Regions from separate parts of the Pseudomonas sp. S35 genome, predicted to be linked through region 2. Evidence: predicted binding sites of a transcription regulator. Region 2 holds the regulator's gene; the other holds the start of a gene.

Region 1 (10,582 bases), 590 kb from region 2:
AAGCGCTTCGATATTGCTGCTGGATGCGCTGATCATCGCGGACAACTGCGTCATCGCCTTGATATTGCGTTCAACCACCTGTTGACCGTCTTCGGCCAAGTGCCGCGCGTCGCTGGCCTGGTTGGACGCTTGTGCAGCGTTGCGCGCTATTTCCTGCGCGGCGGCGCCCAGTTCGTTGATGGCGGCAGCCACGCTGTTGGTGCGGTTGGCCTGTTCGTCGGAGTTGACCATCGACGAGTTGGAGGCGCTGACAACCCGCAGTGCCACTTCGTTGACCTGCTCGGTGGCTGAAGATACTTCACGGATGGACGTGTGAATCCGCTCCACGAAGCGGTTGAAAGCGTTAGCCAGGGTGCCGAACTCATCGTGGTTCTGGATGGTCAGGCGGCGCGTCAGGTCACCTTCGCCGTCGGCGATATCCTGCATGGCGCGGGTCATCACGTGCAGCGGCTGCAACAGCACGCGAATCAGCATGCCCAGCAGGGCAATAATGATCACCACGGCAATGATGGTGGCGATGACCGCCGAGGTACGGAATTCGCTGAGCATGGCGAAGGATTTGTCTTTATCGACCGAAATGCCCAAGTACCAGTTCACCGACGGCAGGCCTTTGATCGGTGTGAAGGTCACGATGTTGTCCTTGCCGTTGGCCTCGACTTCACTGAAGTTGCCACTGATCTTCGGCGTGTTTTTCGGATACACATCGGTCAGGGTTTTCATCACCAGGTTTTTGTCCGGGTGTACCAGCACTTTGCCGTCGGCGCTGACCAGGAACGCATAGCCCATGCCGCCGAAGTTCAGCGCGCCGATGTTATCCACCAGGGTTTGCAGGCTGAGGTCGCCGCCCACCACGCCGATGCTCTGGCCTCCTTTGGCGCTGGGGGTGGCGATGGAAATGATCAATTGCCCGGTGGCGGCGTCGATGTACGGTTCAGTCAGGGTCGAACCGTTGCTGCTCTGGGCACCTTTGTACCAAGGGCGAACGCGGGGGTCGAAGCCATCCGGCATCTTGGTGTCGGGGCGGATGGTGAAGGCCCCTTTGCTGTCACCCACGTAAGTCGCCATGAAGGAAGACGTCAGCGTTTTCTGTTCCAGCAGGCTGGCAACCGTCGCAGGCTCAGGGTTGATGGCGATGTTTTGTGCCGCGTTTTCCACCAGTGCAATGCGCCCGGTGAGCCAAGTCTGAATATTGCTGGCGGTGACATCGCCCATTTCATGCAGGTAATTGTTGAGGTCGTCACGAATAGCGTTACGTTGCAGGTAATCGTTGTAAAGGGTGAACAGTGCGAAGGCGGCGATGACGATAAGGGAGGCTGCAAGCAGGATCTTGTGGCTGAAACGCAGATTTTTATTCATAGCTTGAAGGGTCCGCTAAGGTCTTAATATCCGAAGCGCGTCCTTGTGGAACACGCGGAAGGGCAGCGTAAAAAAAGTTTGATATTTCCGTTGGTCCCTGTAGGAACTATCTGAGTGATTTTTCGACTTTATGGGTCTCACATCTGTCTTATCGACCTAGCGCTACTAAAGATTAACCATGGGTGACGAAATGCCTGATTCCACGCAACTTCTTATCGGTGCCGGCCTTGACGGCCAGCCCATTGCCCAGGCCATGCGCCTGGCCAACCGCCACGGGTTGATCGCCGGCGCGACGGGCACGGGCAAGACCGTCACGTTGCAACGCCTGGCTGAAGCCTTCAGTGATGCGGGCGTGGCGGTATTTGCGGCTGACATCAAAGGTGACCTCTGTGGCCTGGGTGCCGCCGCCAACCCTCAGGGCAAGGTGGCCGAGCGTATCGCCGGGATGCCTTTCCTTAATTACACGGGCAAGGCGTATCCGGTCACGCTGTGGGATATCCACGGGCAGTCCGGTCATCCATTGCGCACCACGATCAGTGAGATGGGGCCATTGTTGCTCGGCAGCCTGCTGGAACTGACTGACAGCCAGCAGTCGGCTCTTTATGCGGCATTCAAGGTGGCGGATCGCGAAGGCCTGTTGCTGCTGGATCTCAAGGACCTTAAGGCGCTGCTCAACCACCTGCGCTACCACCCGGAACTGCTTGGCGACGACGCGGCGTTGATGACCACCGGCTCCAGCCAGGCGCTGTTGCGGCGTTTGGCTATCTTGGAGCAGCAGGGTGCCGAGGCGTTGTTTGGCGAGCCGGCCTTGCAGCTTGAAGACATCTTGCAGCCCACCGGTGACGGTCGTGGGCGTATCCACCTGCTGGACGCCAGCCGCCTGGTGCATGAGGCGCCGAAGGTGTACGCGACCTTCCTGTTATGGCTGTTGGCGGAGTTGTTCGAGCAACTGCCGGAGCGCGGCGACGCCGACAAACCGCTGCTGGCGCTCTTTTTCGACGAAGCGCATCTGTTGTTCGCCGACACGCCCAAGGCGTTGCAAGAGCGGCTGGAGCAAGTGGTGCGGTTGATTCGTTCCAAAGGCGTTGGCGTGTATTTCGTCACCCAATCGCCGGGTGACCTGCCGGACACCGTGCTGGCGCAACTCGGTTTGCGGGTGCAGCACGGCCTGCGAGCGTTCACCACCAAAGAACAGAAGTCTCTGCGGGCAGTGGCGGACGGGTTCCGGCCCAATCCTGAATTTGATGCCTTGTCGGTGTTGACCGAATTGGGTACGGGTGAAGCATTGGTGGGCACCTTGCAGGAAAAAGGCACGCCGCAAGTGGTCCAGCGCGTGCTGGTCGCGCCACCGCAATCGCGCATCGGGCCGCTCAGCGCGGCTGAGCGCGCCGCACTGGTGGCCAGCTCGCCGTTGCTGGGCCGTTATGACAAGCCAATTGATCGGGAATCTGCCTATGAAGTGCTGATGGCCCGCAAGGAACTGGGGCCTACCGAAGAGGCCAAGCAGGCCGCCGAGGAGCCTAGCTTCACGGACAAGGCCGGGGCGTTCCTGGGAACCACCGCAGGCAAGGCGCTGAAGTCAGCCATGCAACAGGCGGCCAATCAGATGGGGCGCCAATTGGTGCGTGGTTTGTTGGGGTCTTTGCTGGGCGGCAGCAAGCGCAAGTAGCGCTTCAGGCCTTGGGCTTGCCATGGGCGGCCAGCCGCTCAAGTGCAGCGCGCAAGGCTGGATCGCTGATCCCGTCGGCTGTGGCCTGAATGGTCTCGGCCGCATTCTCTGAAAGGTCCAGGGTGTGGCCGACTGCGCTTTGCTGCACGGTCGATGGCTGCACTTTGAACTGGATGCGTGTCAGGCTGGCAAATTCATCGAATGCCATCAGTTGACGCAGCAGGCGTTTTTGCTGATAGCGCAAACGGGTCGCCCAGTGACCGTCCGTGACAATCAATAGCAAATTACCTTCACGCCAAGAGGCCACATGGCAATGCTCGCGGGCGGCGGGTTGCAGTTGGCTTTCGAGCAGGCGTTGCAAATGGCCCAAGCGTTGCGCATGGCCAAAGATGGCTTTCAACGGCTTGGCTTCGCGAAGCAACACGCTGGGCGCGCGGGCTGTAAGAGGGCGAAATGCCATTATTGGACACCTTAAGCAACAGAGCTGCCATCTTAGCAGAACCCGTCTATCCGGCCCCGGGCAATGCATCGCCGAGGCTTTGTCCATGAAATCAATGGGCTCTATGGGTTGAAGTTCGCGCAAAAGCCCTTATTTTAAACAAGCCCTCTCACAGCACCATGCCAGCATCGGGGAACAACGCCACTTTCCTCACCCACGATTCCGGGTAGAATGCGCGTTCGCATGCGGCCGTGAGGGCTGCTCGGGCCACTCACGGTGCGCCCTCCATCCCTATGTGTGGAAGAACCTGCCGATATGTTTGCGCCTTTGTTAAAGAAACTTTTTGGAAGCAAGAATGAGCGCGAAGTCAAACGCATGCTCAAGACGGTGCAGTTGGTCAATGCCTTCGAAGAGCAGATGGTTGCCCTGTCGGACGAGCAATTGCGCGCCAAGACCCAAGAGTTCAAGGCCCGCATAGCCAAAGGTGAAACCCTCGACAAGCTCCTGCCCGAAGCCTTTGCGGTCGCCCGTGAAGCCGGTAAACGTGTCATGGGCATGCGCCACTTCGACGTCCAGTTGATCGGCGGCATGACCTTGCATGAAGGCATGATTGCCGAAATGCGTACCGGTGAAGGCAAGACCCTGGTGGCAACCCTGGGTGTTTACCTCAACGCACTGTCCGGCAAGGGCGTGCACGTTGTGACGGTGAACGACTACCTGGCCCGCCGGGACGCCAACTGGATGCGCCCGCTGTATGAGTTCCTCGGCCTGACCGTCGGCGTGGTAACGCCGTTCCAGCCGCCGGAAGAGAAGCGCGCTGCCTACGCTTGCGACATTACCTACGGCACGAACAACGAATTCGGCTTCGACTACCTGCGCGACAACATGGCGTTCAGCATGGATGAAAAATTCCAGCGCGAACTCAACTTTGCCGTGATCGACGAAGTCGACTCCATCCTCATCGACGAAGCCCGTACCCCGCTGATCATCTCCGGCCAGGCCGAAGACAGCTCGCGCCTGTACACCGAGATCAACAAGTTGATCCCGCGCCTGGAGCAGCACATCGAAGAAGTGGAAGGCGTGGTGACCAAAGAAGGTCACTTCTCCATCGACGAGAAGACCCGCCAGGTCGAACTCAACGAAGCCGGCCACCAGTTCGTCGAAGACATGCTGACCCAGATCGGCCTGCTGGCTGAAGGCGAAAGCCTGTACTCGGCTCACAACCTGGGCCTGTTGACCCACGTCTATGCCGGCCTGCGCGCCCACAAGCTGTTCCATCGCAACGTCGAATACATCGTGCAGGATGGCCAAGTGGTACTGGTCGACGAACACACCGGCCGTACCATGCCGGGTCGACGTTTGTCCGAAGGCCTGCACCAGGCCATCGAAGCCAAGGAAGTGCTCAACATCCAGGCTGAAAGCCAGACGTTGGCCTCCACCACGTTCCAGAACTACTTCCGTCTGTACAACAAGCTGTCCGGCATGACCGGTACGGCCGACACCGAAGCGTTCGAATTCCACCAGATCTACAGCCTGGCCGTGATGGTGATTCCACCGAACAAGCCGCTGGCCCGTAAAGACTTCAACGACCTGGTGTTCCTGACCGCCGAAGAGAAATACGCGGCGATCATCAACGACATCAAGGACGGCATGGCCCAAGGCCGCCCGATCCTGGTGGGTACCGCGACCATCGAGACTTCCGAGCACGTGTCCAACCTGCTCAACAAGGAAGGCATCGAGCACAAGGTCCTCAACGCCAAGTTCCACGAAAAAGAAGCCGAGATCATCGCCCAGGCCGGTCGCCCAGGCGCACTCACCATCGCCACCAACATGGCCGGTCGTGGTACCGACATCCTGTTGGGCGGCAACTGGGAAGTGGAAGTGGCTTCGCTGGACAACCCGACCCCTGAGCAGATTGCCCAGATCAAGGCCGACTGGCAGAAACGTCACCAGGCGGTGCTGGAATCCGGTGGCCTGCAGGTGATCGCGTCCGAGCGTCACGAATCGCGCCGTATCGACAACCAACTGCGTGGCCGTGCCGGCCGTCAGGGTGACGCCGGTTCCAGCCGCTTCTACCTGTCCCTGGAAGACAGCCTGATGCGTATCTTTGCCTCGGATCGGGTGAAGAACTTCATGAAGGCCCTGGGCATGCAGTCCGGTGAAGCGATCGAGCACCGCATGGTGACCAACGCCATCGAGAAGGCCCAGCGCAAGGTTGAAGGCCGTAACTTCGACATTCGTAAGCAACTGCTTGAGTTCGACGACGTCAACAACGAACAACGTAAAGTGATCTATCACATGCGTAACACGTTGCTGGCCGCCGACAACATTGGCGAGACCATTGCCGATTTCCGTCAGGACGTGCTCAACGCCACCGTCAGCGCACACATTCCGCCACAGTCCCTGCCAGAGCAGTGGGATGTTGCCGGCCTGGAAGCGGCGCTGAAGAACGACTTCGGTGTCGACCTGCCGGTCCAGCAATGGCTCGACGAAGACGATCACCTGTACGAAGAGACGCTGCGCGAGAAGCTGATGACCGAGCTGCTGGCCGCGTACAACGAGAAAGAAGAGCAGGCGAGTGCCGAAGCGCTGCGCACCTTCGAGAAACAAATCGTACTGCGCGTGCTGGACGACCTGTGGAAAGACCACCTGTCGACCATGGATCACCTGCGTCACGGCATCCACCTGCGTGGCTATGCCCAGAAGAACCCGAAGCAGGAGTACAAGCGCGAGTCGTTCACGCTGTTCTCCGAGTTGCTGGATTCGATCAAGCGCGATTCGATTCGTGTGCTCTCCCACGTTCAGGTGCGTCGCGAAGACCCGATCGAGGAAGAAGCTCGCCTGCGTCAGGAAGCCGAAGCCCTGGCGGCACGCATGCAGTTCCAGCATGACGAAGCACCGGGTCTGGAAGCGCCTGAAGTATTGGGCGAAGAGGTCGATGTGGCCCTGGCCCAGACGCCAGTGCGCAATGATCAGAAGCTGGGCCGCAACGAACTGTGCTACTGCGGTTCGGGCAAGAAATTCAAACACTGCCACGGCCAGATCGAATAAGATTTTCGCCTGACGCTGCAACACCCCGCGCCGCGACCGGCCTTTGCCGTCGCGGCGTTTTGCCATTAATTTCACCGTCGATCACGACGGCACAGACATCACCTATTTTAAGGAGCGCATTCATGGCTGTTGGTCTTGGTCCTTTGCCCACATTGCACCCGGTTGCCGGTTTTGAACTCGGTATCGCGTCGGCCGGCATCAAGCGCCCAGGGCGCAAGGATGTGGTGGTAATGCGCTGTGCCGAAGGTTCGACCGTCGCCGGTGTGTTCACCCTTAACGCCTTCTGCGCTGCTCCGGTGATCCTGGCCAAACAGCGCGTTGCCGGCTCTATCCGCTACCTGCTGACCAACACCGGCAATGCCAACGCAGGCACCGGTGAGCCTGGTTTGGTCGCCGCTGCGCGCACCTGTGCCAAGCTGGCCCAGTTGACCGGCGTGGATGCCAGCCAAGTGCTGCCGTATTCCACCGGTGTTATCGGCGAGCCGCTGCCGGTCGAGAAAATCGAAGGCGCCCTGCAAGCCGCGCTGGATGACCTGTCTGTGGATAACTGGGCGGCTGCCGCGACTGGCATCATGACCACCGACACCCTGCCAAAAGGCGCGAGCCGCCAGTTCGTGCACGATGGCGTGACGGTCACCGTGACCGGTATCAGCAAAGGCGCAGGCATGATCCGCCCGAACATGGCGACCATGCTCGGCTACATTGCCACCGACGCCAAAGTCTCCCGCGACGTGCTGCACAGCCTGATCCTGGACGGCGCCAACAAGTCGTTCAACCGCATCACCATCGACGGCGACACGTCGACCAACGACTGCTGCATGCTGATCGCTACCGGCCAAGCCGATCTGCCGGAAATCACGTGCGCCAGCGGGCCGCTGTTTGCCGCCCTGAAGCAGGCTGTGTTCGACGTGTGCATGGACGTGGCCCAGGCCATCGTGCGCGACGGCGAGGGCGCCACCAAGTTCGTGACGGTTGAAGTCAACGGTGGCGGCAATCACCAGGAATGCCTGGATGTCGGCTACACCGTGGCGCACTCGCCGCTGATCAAGACGGCGTTGTTCGCGTCTGACCCGAACTGGGGCCGCATCCTGGCCGCTGTGGGTCGTGCCGGTGTGCCGGACCTGGACGTGAGCAAGATCGACGTGTTCCTCGGTGATGTGTGCATCGCCAGCCGTGGCGCCCGCGCCGAGAGCTACACCGAAGCCCAGGGCTCAGCGGTGATGCAGCAGGAAGAAATCACCATCCGCATCGAGTTGGGTCGCGGTGAGTGCAGCGAAACCATCTGGACCACCGACCTGTCCCACGAGTACGTGAAGATCAACGCGGAATACCGTACCTAAGCCTGGAGGATAAGCGCGGTGAAACGAGTGCATGTAGCAGCAGCGGTGATCCGCGGTGTCGATGGCAGGATCCTGCTGGCACGCCGCGCCGATACCCAGCATCAGGGCGGTCTCTGGGAGTTTCCCGGTGGCAAGGTGGAGGCGGGCGAGTCAGTCGCTGCGGCCTTGTCCCGTGAATTGCAGGAGGAACTGGGCATCCAGGTCACCACGGCGCGGCCGTTGATCAAGGTGCAGCATGACTACCCCGACAAGCAGGTGTTGCTGGATGTCTGGGAAGTTTCAGCGTTCACGGGTGAACCGCACGGTGCCGAAGGGCAACCCTTGGAGTGGGTTGCGCCTCGGGATCTGATCAATTATGAATTCCCGGCGGCCAACGCGCCGATCATTGCCGCCGCACGCCTGCCCGCCGATTACCTGATTACCCCCGGCGAGCTGGAAACCCCGACGTTGTTGCGCGGGATTCAGAAGGCTATCGCGGGCGGCATCAAGCTGGTCCAACTGCGTGCGCCCAACGGTTACGATCCTAAATACCGCGACCTGGCAGTGGATGCGGTAGGGCTGTGTGCCGGCAAGGCGCAGTTGATGCTCAAGGGGCCGTTCGAATGGCTGGGGGATTTTCCGTCCGCCGGCTGGCACATGACCTCGGCCCAATTGCGCAAATACGCGAGCAAGGGCCGGCCATTGCCGAAGGATCGTTGGTTGGCGGCGTCGTGCCACAACGCTGAAGAACTGGCGTTGGCCGAGTTGATGGGCGTGGATTTTGTCACGCTGTCACCGGTGCAACCGACCCAGACTCACCCGGATGCCCAGCCATTGGGTTGGGAGCAGGCGGCGGAGCTGATCCGTGGGTTCAGCAAACCGGTGTTTCTGCTGGGCGGGGTTGGCCCTGCTGAGCGGGAACAGGCTTGGGAGGCCGGGGCTCAGGGTGTTGCTGGGATTCGGGCATTCTGGCCTGAGGGTTGATATTGTCCTGACTGGCCCTATCGGGGGCAAACCCCCGATAGGGCCCTAAAGGTCACCCAAAAAACCTCAGTGTGGCTTCGCGGCCGCCTGCCACAACACCTCAGCCACCCCCTGGCGCTTGGCAATCACCCTGGCCGCCACAAACAGCAAATCCGACAACCGATTGATATACGCCAACCCCACCCCTTCCAACGGCTCGACCGCATTCAACTGCTGACACCGCCGCTCCGCACTGCGCGCCAGGCTGCGGCACACATGAGCCTGGGCGATCAACGCTGAGCCGCCGGGCAAGATGAAGTTTTCCAGCGGCCCCACCTCTTCATTCCAGCGATCGATCGCCGCTTCCAGCCGGTCCACTTCCGCCGCATTCAAGGCCTTGTACACCGGCATCGCCAGCTCACCGCCCAGGTCAAACAGGCGATGTTGGCACGGCGTCAGCACCTCTATCACGTCCTGTAAGCCGGGATGCTGTCCACCGAGCGCTTCAAGGTAAGCCAGCAGCAATCCCAATTGACTGTTCAGCGTATCGACCTCGCCAATGGCCTCCACCCGTGGATGGTCCTTGGGCACGCGGCGGCCGTCACCAAGGCCGGTTTCGCCCTGGTCTCCGGTGCGGGTGTAAATCTTCGACAGGCGAAAGCCCATGGTCAGTGCTCCAGTTGGGTCAGTTCGTAGGGCGGCAGTTGGCTGCCGGCCAAGGGGATACGCAGGGTAAAGCAGGTGCCTTGGCCGAGGGTCGAGTGCACCTCCATCTGGCCTTTGTGGTTGTTGGTGATGATGAAGTACGACACCGACAGCCCAAGCCCGGTGCCCTGGCCGATTTCCTTGGTGGTGAAAAACGGTTCGAAGGTGCGCTTGCGCACGTTTTCGCTCATGCCGATGCCGTTGTCTTCTACCTGGATTTCCGCCCACGGTGGGTTGAGGCGGGTGCGCAGGATGATGCGCCCCGGCTCGCGATCGTCTTCGCGCAGGTGAATGGCCTGGGCCGCGTTTTTCAGCAGGTTGAGCAGCACTTGTTCCAGCTCGTTGGCGGTGCCGGGCACGGGGCCCAGTTGCGGGTCGAACTGGCGAGTGATGGCCTGGCCCTTGAAGTCGAAGCCGATGGCCAGGTCGAAGTCGTTGCCGGCAATTTCAACGGCCTGATCGATCAGCGCCGGCAAGTCGCAGGGCGCCATCTGTCGGTTGCTGCGGCGGCTGAAGCTGAGCATATGGGTGACGATCTTGGCTGCCCGTGCCCCGGCTTGCTGGATGCCATCGAGCAGTTGCGGTACCTCGCGGCCCTCCAGGTAGCGGTTGACCGTTTCCAGTTCGATACCCGCCTGTTCGGCGTATTCCAGGTTCTTGGGCAAATCGGCGGAGAGGCGGCGGCGGATGTTCTGCACATTGTGCAGGATCGCCCCCAACGGGTTGTTGATCTCATGTGCCATGCCAGCAGCCAGCCCGCCGACGGAAAGCATTTTTTCCGACTGCACCATCATTTCTTCCAGGGACAGGCGCTGGGTGATGTCATCGATGCGGATTACCACGCCGCGCCCGGCACCGCCCGTCAGTGGGTAAAAGGTCAGTGCGTAATGTTTTGGCTCGTCGTCCTTGATCCAGGTGACACGCTCGATACGCTCCACCGTGTGCTGCTCAACGGTGGCCTTGATTTGCGGCAGGTACGGCTTGAGCGGTTGGAAGGCGAGGTAAATCGGCTGGTTCAAGGCTTCATCCAGGCGCGTCCCGGAAAGCGCACTGGCTTCCTGGTTCCACTGGGTGACGTAG
Region 2 (10,582 bases):
GCGGCCGGGTCTTGAGTTCAACAGGACGATTCATCAAGCCACCTGCGCCACAAGCTGCTGGGACAGCAGGTGCTTGAGCAGCGCGCGGTAGGCCATCACGCCACGGCTCTTGGCGTCGAACTGCGAGGGCGTCAGCCCTGCCCGGCTAGCATCGCGCAGGCGGGTATCCACCGGGATGTAGCCATTCCAGATGGCATCCGGGTAGCCATCGCGCAATACGCGCAATGTGCCCAGGGAGGCCTGGGTACGGCGGTCGAACAGGGTCGGCACGATGCTATACGGCAGCGCCTGTTTGCGTGAGCGGTTGATCATCGCCAGGGTGCTGACCATGCGCTCCAGGCCCTTGACCGCCAAGTGCTCGGTCTGCACCGGGATCACCAACTGCTGGCTGGCCGCCAACGCGTTGACCATCAGCACGCCGAGCAACGGCGGGCTGTCGATGATGGCGTAGTCGAAGTCCTGCCACAGTTGCGCCAAGGTCTTGGCGATCACCAGGCCCAGCCCGCTCTGCCCCGGCGACTGGCGCTCAAGGGTGGCCAGTGCGGTGCTGGATGGCAGCAGGGAAATGCTCTCGTTGCTCGTTGGCAGCAACAACTGGCCGGGCAAGTCGCTCGGCACGCTGCCCTTGTGCAGGAACAGGTCGAAGCAACTGTGTTCCAGTGCGTCTGGGTCGTAACCGAAATAGCTGGTCATCGAGCCATGGGGGTCGAGGTCGACCACGACCACACGCTTGCCCGCCTCGGCCAGCAAACCGGCTAAAGCGATGGAGGTGGTGGTCTTGCCGACCCCACCTTTTTGATTGGCAACTGCCCAGACTCTCATTCGGATGGTTCCTCCCGGTGGGCATGTGCGCGACCGAGACATTGCATAGGTTATTGAGCCGGTGACGGAGAATTGACGGCACTCTGCCGAACCGGCGGCTTTACAGGGGCCGGTGCAGTTTGTGTGCCAGCGCGCTTCAAGGCCGCGTCCGGTGTTGCATTGGCGGTGCCGGTCCCGGTCAGGCTGCGGCGCACATCCAGGTTGCGTGACACCACCAACACCACCCGACGGTTGCGCGCACGGCCTTCCAGCGTGGCGTTATTGGCCACCGGCTGGAACTCGCCATAGCCCACCGACGCCAGGCGCCCGGGGTTTACGCCCTGCATCGCGAGCATGCGCACGATGCTCGCAGCACGGGCCGAGGACAGCTCCCAATTGGTCGGGTACTGCGCGGTGCTGATCGGTACGTTATCGGTAAAGCCTTCGACGTGGATCGGGTTCTCGAACGGCTGGAGAATTGCCGCCACCTTATCGATGATGGTGAACGCCTGGTCGCTGGGCAATGCGTCGGCGCTGGCGAACAACAGGCTGGAATTGAGTTCGATCTCCACCCACAACTCATTGCCGCGCACGGTCATCTGATTGGAGCTGATCAGGTCGCCAAACGCAGCACTGATGTCATCGGCGATGCTTTTCAGCGGGTCACTGGTACCGCCCACGCCGGCTGCGGTTTCGTCGCTGTCATTGACCAGCGGCTTGGCCGGGGTCACGGTCTTGGGCCGCTCTTCGCCGATGGGGATCGGCTTGAGCGAACGATCGGCGTCGTTGAACACGCCGATCAACGCCTGGGAAATGACTTTGTACTTGCCTTCATTGATCGACGAGATGGAGTACATCACCACGAAAAATGCGAACAGCAAGGTGATGAAGTCCGCGTAGGACACCAGCCAGCGTTCGTGGTTGACGTGTTCTTCAGGCTCGCGACGGCGACGGCTCATTGGCATTACTCCCCATCAATCCATGAAGCCCTGGAGCTTCAGTTCAATGGAGCGCGGGTTCTCGCCCTCGGCAATCGACAGGATGCCTTCGAGCAACATTTCACGGTAACGCGACTGGCGCATGGCAATAGACTTCAGTTTGCTGGCCACGGGCAACAGCACCAGGTTGGCACTCGCCACGCCGTAGATAGTGGCAACGAACGCCACCGCAATGCCGCTGCCCAACTGCGAAGGGTCGGCCAGGTTGCCCATCACGTGGATCAGGCCCATCACCGCACCGATGATGCCGATGGTCGGCGCATAGCCGCCCATGCTTTCAAAGACCTTGGCGGCGTTGATGTCGCGGCTTTCCTGGGTGTAGAAATCCACTTCCAGGATGCTGCGGATCGCTTCCGGCTCGGCGCCGTCGACCAGCAATTGCAGGCCCTTGCGCGAGTAGCTGTCGGGCTCGGCATCGGCCACGCCTTCCAGGCCCAGCAGGCCTTCCTTGCGTGCGGTGAGGCTCCAGTTGACCACCCGGTCGATGCCCCCGGCCAGGTCGACGCGTGGCGGGAAGATGATCCAGATCACGATCTGCATCGCACGCTTGAACGAACTCATCGGTGACTGCAACAACGCCGCGCCCACGGTGCCGCCGATCACGATCAGCGCCGCCGGGCCGTTGGCCAGGGCGCCAAGGTGGCCGCCTTCGAGGTAGTTGCCGCCGATAATGGCGACAAACGCCATGATGATGCCGATCAGGCTCAACACATCCATTAGAGGCAGGCCTCCACCAGATGCTTGCCGATATCGTCCAGGCTGTAGACGGCGTCGGCCAGGTCAGCCTTGACGATGGCCATGGGCATGCCATAGATCACACAGCTGGCTTCATCCTGGGCCCAGATTGCACTGCCGCCCTGCTTGAGCAGGCGGGCGCCTTCACGGCCGTCGGCGCCCATGCCGGTGAGCACCACCGCCAGAACTTTGTCACCGTAGGACTTAGCCGCCGAGCCGAAGGTGATGTCCACGCACGGCTTGTAGTTGAGGCGCTCGTCGCCTGGCAGGATTTTGATCGCGCCACGGCCATCGACCATCATTTGCTTGCCACCCGGGGCCAGCAACGCCAGGCCAGGACGCAGGATGTCACCATCCTCGGCTTCCTTGACGCTGACGCGGCACAGCTTGTCCAGGCGCTCGGCAAAGGCCTTGGTGAACGCCGCCGGCATGTGCTGGATCAACACGATCGGCGCCGGAAAGTTGGCCGGCAGCTGGGTCAATACGCGCTGCAAGGCCACCGGGCCGCCGGTGGAGGTACCGATGGCGACCAATTTATAGGCCTTGCGCTTAGGTGCCGCCGAATGCGCAGCAGCCGGGGCCGACGTACGTACCGGTGGCGGCGCAGGCCGTGCAATCGGTGCAGGCGCCGGGCGACTGAACGAGGAACTGGTGGGCGCAGCCGCAGGCGCTACCGGCGCTGGGGCAGGCGTTGGCGCGCTGAACAGGCTGCGACGGTTACTGCGGGAAATGCTGTGGACTTTCTCGCACAGCAGTTGCTTGACCTTCTCGGGGTTGCGCGAGATGTCTTCGAAATTCTTCGGCAGGAAGTCCACCGCACCGGCATCCAGCGCATCGAGGGTCACTCGGGCGCCTTCATGGGTCAGCGAGGAGAACATCAATACCGGGGTCGGGCAGCGTTGCATGATGTGCCGGACTGCCGTGATGCCATCCATCATCGGCATCTCGTAGTCCATGGTGATCACGTCCGGCTTCAGCGCAATGGCTTGATCAATCGCCTCTTTGCCGTTGGTGGCCGTACCGACCACCTGGATGCTTGGATCGGCGGAAAGAATTTCCGAGACGCGGCGGCGGAAGAAACCCGAATCGTCCACCACCAGGACCTTGACTGCCATAAACACTCCGTTAGGCGGGGCGGGCATTACCGCCCTGCCCCACCAGAATCAAATACGCCGAGCGGCGTAACGCTTGAGCATGCTCGGAACATCGAGAATCAGCGCGATCCGACCGTCACCGGTGATGGTCGCACCCGACATGCCCGGGGTTCCCTGCAGCATTTTGCCCAAAGGCTTGATGACCACTTCTTCCTGGCCAACCAGTTGATCGACGACAAAGCCGATGCGCTGGGTGCCCACGGACAGAATCACCACATGGCCTTCGCGCTGCTCCTCATGGGCAGCCGATGCAACCAGCCAGCGCTTGAGGTAGAACAGCGGCAACGCCTTGTCCCGCACGATCACCACTTCCTGGCCGTCCACCACATTGGTACGCGACAGGTCGAGGTGGAAGATTTCGTTGACGTTGACCAGCGGGAAGGCGAAAGCCTGGTTGCCCAGCATCACCATCAGGGTCGGCATGATCGCCAAGGTCAACGGCACCTTGATCACGATCTTGGAGCCCTGGCCCTTGGTCGAGTAGATGTTGATCGAGCCGTTGAGCTGGCTGATCTTGGTCTTCACCACGTCCATGCCCACGCCACGGCCCGACACGTCGGAAATCTCGGTCTTGGTCGAGAAGCCTGGGGCGAAGATCAGGTTGTAGCACTCGGTGTCGGTCAGCCGGTCGGCGGCGTCCTTGTCCATCACGCCGCGCTTGACCGCGATATTGCGCAAGATCGCCGGGTCCATGCCTTTGCCGTCATCGGTAATCGACAGCAGGATATGGTCGCCTTCTTGCTCCGCCGCCAGAATCACCTTGCCACCACGGGACTTGCCCGAGGCTTCGCGTTCTTCCGGGGTTTCGACGCCGTGGTCGACGGCGTTGCGCACCAAGTGGACCAGCGGGTCGGCCAGGGCCTCGACAAGGTTTTTGTCGAGGTCGGTTTCTTCACCCACCAGTTCCAGGTTGATCTCTTTCTTCAGCTGGCGTGCCAGGTCACGGACCAGGCGCGGGAAACGGCCGAAGACTTTTTTGATCGGCTGCATGCGCGTTTTCATCACCGCGGTTTGCAGGTCGGCCGTCACCACATCGAGGTTCGACACGGCCTTTTGCATGGCTTCATCGCCGCTGCTCAGGCCCAGGCGCACCAGACGGTTACGCACCAGTACCAGTTCGCCGACCATGTTCATGATGTCGTCCAGGCGCGCGGTATCGACCCGCACCGTGGTTTCGGCTTCACTGGCCGGTTTTTCCGGCGGCGGTGGCGCAGCTGCACGCGCCGGTGCTGGAGCCGGGGCGGCTGGCTTGGCCGCTGCCACAGGTGCAGGTGCAGCCGCTTTGGCCGCAACCGGTGCCGCCGTCGCCACAGCCGCCGCCGAGGCGACTTCGGTGAACTTGCCCTTGCCGTGCAAATCGTCCAGCAGCGCTTCGAATTCGTGATCGGAGATCAACCCATCGTCCGCAGGCTTGGCACTGGCAGGTGCAGCAGCAGGCGCTGGCGCCACGTCTGGCAGGGCGTCGACGGCGAACGTGCCTTTGCCATGCAACTGGTCAAGCAAGGCTTCGAATTCGTCATCGGTAATGTCGGTACTGGCCGGGGCCGCAGGCGCTTGGGCAGCGGCAACCGGCGCCACCGCATCGGCGGCGAACTGGCCCTTGCCGTGCAACTGGTCGAGCAGCGATTCGAACTCGGCGTCGGTGATGTCTTCGCTGGTCGGCGCCGCTGCCGGGGCAGGCGCCGCCGGTGCTTCAGCCTCGGCCTTGACGGCACTGAGGGAGTTGAGCAACTGCTCGAACTCGCTGTCCGTTACATCGGCTTCTGGCTGCGCCACCGGCTCAGGCGCGGCTTCAACCACCGGCGCTGCCGTGGTGTCGGCCGGCTCTGCATAGCGCGCCAGGGCGGCCAACAGTTCCGGCGTGGCCGCGGTGATCGGGGCACGTTCACGCACTTGGCTGAACATGCCGTTGACCGCATCCAGTGCTTCGAGAATCACGTCCATCAATTCCGAATCAACGTGACGCTCACCCTTGCGCAGGATGTCGAACACGTTCTCGGCGATGTGGCAGCACTCCACCAGCTCATGGAGCTGGAGGAAGCCGGCGCCCCCTTTTACAGTATGAAAACCGCGAAAAATTGCATTGAGCAGGTTCGCATCATCCGGTCGGCTTTCCAGCTCGACCAGTTGTTCGGACAGTTGCTCTAAAATTTCGCCGGCCTCTACAAGGAAATCCTGAAGGATCTCTTCATCGGCGCCGAAGCTCATGTGGGTGCTCCTTAGAAGCCTAAACTGGATAACAGGTCATCTACGTCATCCTGACCTGACACAACGTCTTCACGTTTATCGGCATGAATCTGCGGACCTTCACCCTTGGCGAGATGTTTTTGTGGATCTTTTTCAGAGAGGATCGCTTCGCGGTCATGTTCGATGCCGGCAAAACGGTCGACCTGGCCAGCCATGAGTACCAATTTGAGCAGGTTGCTTTCCACTTCGGTGACCAACTGGGTCACACGCTTGATCACCTGACCGGTAAGGTCCTGGTAGTCCTGGGCCAGCAGAATGTCATTGAGGTTGCTGGCAACCGTGCGGTTTTCCTGCTCGCTGCGTGACAAGAACCCTTCGACCCGACGGGCCAGCTCACGGAACTCTTCAGCCCCCACTTCCCGGCGCATGAAGCGGCCCCAGTCGTTGCTCAGGGCTTGGGCTTCAGTGGCCATGCCATTGACCAGGGGCGTGGCGTTTTCCACCAGGTCCATCGTGCGGTTGGCCGCCGCCTCAGTCAGCCTGACCACGTAGGACAGGCGTTCGGTGGCGTCAGTGATTTGTGAGATTTCTTCGGCCTGGGGCATATGCGGGTCAATCTGGAAATTGACGATCGCACTGTGCAGCTCGCGTGTGAGCTTGCCCACTTCCTGATACAGGCCGCGGTCACGGGTCTGGTTGAGCTCATGGATCAACTGCACCGCGTCGCCGAACTGGCCTCTTTCAAGGCTGTCGACCAACTGGTGAGCATGTTTTTTCAGGGTCGACTCGAAGTCTCCCTGTGACGTTTCTTTATGCTCCATAGCTCCCCCGCGATGGCATTAGCCGTGGATGCGTTCGAAGATCTTTTCGATCTTCTCTTTCAAGGCCTGTGCAGTGAATGGCTTGACCACATAACCGTTGACCCCGGCCTGGGCGGCTTCGATGATCTGCTCACGCTTGGCTTCGGCGGTCACCATCAACACGGGAAGGCTGCGCAGCTTTTCGTCGGCGCGCACGTGGCGCAACAGGTCGATACCGGTCATTCCCGGCATGTTCCAGTCCGTTACCAGAAAGTCGATGCTCCCGCTGTTGAGGATCGGAATTGCCGTCAGGCCGTCATCCGCCTCGACCGTGTTTGTGAACCCAAGGTCACGCAACAGGTTTTTTATGATCCGCCGCATCGTTGAGAAGTCATCAACGATGAGGATTTTCATGTTCTTGTCCAATTCGACCTCCAAGCAGTCTTAAACGCGCCCAGCACCTGGACGCGCCATTTCAATCAACAGGCATTACACAAAAAGGACTGCTGGGAACACCACGGGTCGAACCCGCGAAGGCCAATCACCTTCGCGGTATCGCTTCGCAGTGCCCCCACACCGCCTGTCAGCGCGCTCGCCACTCTCCCAATCGCCCGCGCAAGCGGGCTGCGCATTGGCTGTGCAACTGGCTGACACGCGATTCACTGACCCCCAGGACCTCACCGATTTCCTTGAGGTTCAGCTCTTCGTCGTAGTACAGCGCCAACACCAACCGCTCGCGCTCGGGCAAGTTGGCAATGGCGTCCGCCAATGCGCCCTGGAAGCGTTCATCTTCCAGGTCGCGCGACGGCTCCATGTGTGCGCTCGCGCCGTCCTCGTGCAGCCCTTCGTGTTCGCCGTCCTGCAACAGGTCGTCGAAACTGAACAGGCGGCTGCCCAAGGTATCGTTCAAAATCCCGTAGTAATCGTCGAGACTCAATTGGAGTTCGGCCGCAACTTCGTGATCTTTAGCGTCGCGACCGGTTTTTGCTTCAATTGCACGAATTGCGTCACTGACCATGCGCGTATTGCGGTGCACCGAACGCGGCGCCCAATCGCCTTTACGCACCTCATCGAGCATCGCGCCACGGATACGGATACCCGCATACGTCTCGAAACTCGCGCCTTTGCTGGCGTCGTATTTGGTCGACACTTCGAGCAGGCCGATCATGCCGGCCTGGATCAGGTCCTCGACCTGCACGCTGGCGGGCAGGCGAGCCAACAAGTGATAGGCGATACGCTTGACCAGCGGCGCATAGCGCTCAATCAACTCACCCTGGCTGTCACGGGCAGATTTCTTGTAGGCGTTGTAGCCGTTCGCTGTCATAGCACCGGTCCTGCGCTCGTCTGATGTACCAATCGCTCGACGAAAAACTCCAGATGCCCCCGAGGGTTGGCGGGCAACGGCCAAGTATCGACCTTCTGGGCAATAGCCTTGAACGCCAGTGCGCATTTGGAACGAGGGAACGCTTCGTAGACTGCACGCTGCTTTTGCACAGCCTTGCGCACACACTCGTCGTAGGGAACTGCGCCGACGTATTGTAAGGCGACATCGAGGAAGCGATCCGTGACCTTGGTCAACTTGGCGAACAGGTTGCGCCCTTCCTGCGGGCTCTGGGCCATGTTGGCCAGCACGCGGAAGCGGTTCATGCCGTAGTCACGGTTAAGCAGTTTGATCAGGGCGTAGGCGTCGGTGATCGAGGTGGGTTCATCGCAGACCACCAGCAACACTTCCTGCGCGGCGCGCACGAAGCTGACCACGGACTCGCCGATCCCGGCGGCGGTGTCGATCACCAGCACGTCGAGGTTGTCGCCGATATCACTGAAGGCCTGGATCAGGCCGGCATGTTGCGCCGGGCTCAGGTGCACCATGCTCTGGGTACCGGAGGCGGCCGGCACGATGCGGATCCCGCCAGGGCCCTGGAGCAGCACATCGCGCAGCTCACAGCGCCCCTCGATCACATCGGCAAGGGTATGTTTGGGCGTCAGTCCCAGCAGAACGTCGACGTTCGCCAGCCCCAGGTCAGCATCCAGCAGCATGACGCGACGGCCAAGCTCTGCCAGGGCCAGGGACAAATTCACTGACACGTTAGTTTTCCCGACGCCACCTTTGCCGCCGGTCACCGCGATCACCTGTACGGGATGCATGCTGCCCATTTTATTTCTTTACCTTGTCTTGCTTAGACGCAGGCTACATGGCTTGGCCGCGTGAATCGCTTGCAGACCATCGATGTAGGTACATTTCACGGTGTTCATCCTGACTTCAACCGACCCGTTTTGCCGGGTGGTGGTAGAGGTCGGCGAACATATCGGCCATCGCTTCCTCGCTAGGCTCTTCTTGCATTTGCACGCTGACGGCGCGGCTGACCAACTGATGACGGCGCGGCAGATGCAGATCATCCGGGATCCGCGGCCCGTCGGTCAGGTAGGCAACCGGTAGTTCATGGCTGATAGCCAGGCTCAACACTTCGCCCAGGCTGGCGGTTTCATCCAGTTTGGTCAGGATGCAACCGGCCAGGCCGCAGCGCTTGTAGCTATGGTACGCAGCGGTAAGAACCTGTTTTTGGCTGGTGGTTGCAAGCACCAGGTAATTTTTCGACTTGATGCCACGCCCAGCCAGGCTTTCCAGTTGCATGCGCAACGCCGGGTCGCTGGCTTGCAGGCCGGCGGTGTCGATCAACACCACGCGCTTGCGCAGCAGCGGGTCGAGCGCGTTGGCCAGGGACTGGCCCGGATCGACGTGGGTCACCGGCACATTGAGGATACGACCCAAGGTCTTGAGCTGTTCCTGGGCACCGATGCGGTAGCTGTCCATGCTCACCAGCGCGATGTTATTGGCGCCGTACTTGAGCACGTAACGCGCGGCCAGCTTGGCCAGGGTGGTGGTCTTGCCCATGCCGGCAGGGCCGACCATGGCGATCACGCCACCCTCTTCCAAGGGTTCAATTTCCGGGGTGACGATCATCCGCGCCAGGTGCGCCAGCAACATGCGCCAGGCTTGGCGAGGTTCGTCGATTTCGGTGGTCAGGGCCAGCAGGTCGCGAGACAGCGGACCGGACAGGCCGATGCGTTGCAGGCGGCGCCACAGGTTGGCCTGTTGCGGCTTGCTGCCTTGCAGTTGTGTCCAGGCCAGCGAGCCGAGCTGCACTTCCAGCAGTTCGCGCAGGCCATTGAGCTCAAAGCGCATCGAATCAAACACACGCTGGTCGACGGCGGCGGCCGGGGCTGGCGCGGCAGGACGCGGCGGTTCGATGAAGGTCGGCTCAACCAGGGGCTCGGCAGCCGTCAGCGGCAGGCCGGCAAACAACTGGCGATTGGTGGTGGCATCGCTGTCGCCACGCATGCTCAGTTCGGCCTGGGCCGAGACGATACGCGAGGCGGTCTTGCGCAGCTCGTCTTCGAGCTCCATGTTCGGCACGCGTGGCGCCAGCGCCGAGGGGGTGTAATCCAGGGCAGCCGTCAGCTCGACACCGCCGGCAATACGACGGTTACCGATAATCGCGGCGTCGGCGCCCAGTTCATCACGGACCAGTTTCATGGCCTGACGCATATCGGCGGCGAAAAAACGCTTCACTTGCATAACCCACTACCCTCAGCCGTTGGGCCCTACTGTCGCGACGATAGTCACTTGCTTGTTGTCAGGAATTTCCTGATAAGCCAAAACGTGCAAATTCGGTACTGCCAGGCGTCCAAACCGCGACAACATCGCGCGGACCGGGCCGGCCACCAGCAGAATCACCGGTTGGCCTTGCATCTCTTGGCGCTGCGCGGCGTCGATCAACGAGCGCTGCAGCTTTTCAGCCATGCTTGGTTCCAGCAGAACGCCCTCTTCCTGGCCTTGTCCTGCCTTCTGAATACTATTGAGCAATATTTGTTCCAACCTTGGCTCCAAGGTGATCACAGGCAGCTC

The links. The regulator FliA, encoded in region 2, starts transcription of late flagellar genes. The targets are predictions, from matches to a motif close to CTAAAGTTTNNNNNNNNNNNGCCGNTAA.
Region 1: the regulator FliA is predicted to act here: its motif matches at 1,505-1,532, upstream of PspS35_RS23485 (methyl-accepting chemotaxis protein).

What each region holds. Positions count from the first base shown of each region.
Region 1 is NZ_CP019431.1:5,214,275-5,224,856, reverse strand. Features, by position in the region: gene PspS35_RS23485 (methyl-accepting chemotaxis protein) at 1-1,356, opposite strand, end outside; gene PspS35_RS23480 (helicase HerA-like domain-containing protein) at 1,547-3,025, shown strand; gene PspS35_RS23475 (DciA family protein) at 3,030-3,485, opposite strand; gene secA (preprotein translocase subunit SecA) at 3,780-6,515, shown strand; gene argJ (bifunctional glutamate N-acetyltransferase/amino-acid acetyltransferase ArgJ) at 6,638-7,855, shown strand; gene PspS35_RS23460 (Nudix family hydrolase) at 7,874-8,818, shown strand; gene PspS35_RS23455 (cob(I)yrinic acid a,c-diamide adenosyltransferase) at 8,885-9,463, opposite strand; gene PspS35_RS23450 (ATP-binding protein) at 9,466-10,582, opposite strand, start outside.
Region 2 is NZ_CP019431.1:4,623,804-4,634,385, forward strand. Features, by position in the region: gene PspS35_RS20600 (CheW domain-containing protein) at 1-34, opposite strand, end outside; gene PspS35_RS20605 (ParA family protein) at 34-822, opposite strand; gene motD (flagellar motor protein MotD) at 873-1,760, opposite strand; gene PspS35_RS20615 (flagellar motor protein) at 1,776-2,516, opposite strand; gene PspS35_RS20620 (chemotaxis response regulator protein-glutamate methylesterase) at 2,516-3,649, opposite strand; gene PspS35_RS20625 (chemotaxis protein CheA) at 3,698-5,896, opposite strand; gene PspS35_RS20630 (protein phosphatase CheZ) at 5,908-6,696, opposite strand; gene PspS35_RS20635 (chemotaxis response regulator CheY) at 6,715-7,089, opposite strand; gene fliA (RNA polymerase sigma factor FliA) at 7,259-7,999, opposite strand; gene fleN (flagellar synthesis regulator FleN) at 7,996-8,829, opposite strand; gene flhF (flagellar biosynthesis protein FlhF) at 8,936-10,252, opposite strand; gene flhA (flagellar biosynthesis protein FlhA) at 10,265-10,582, opposite strand, start outside.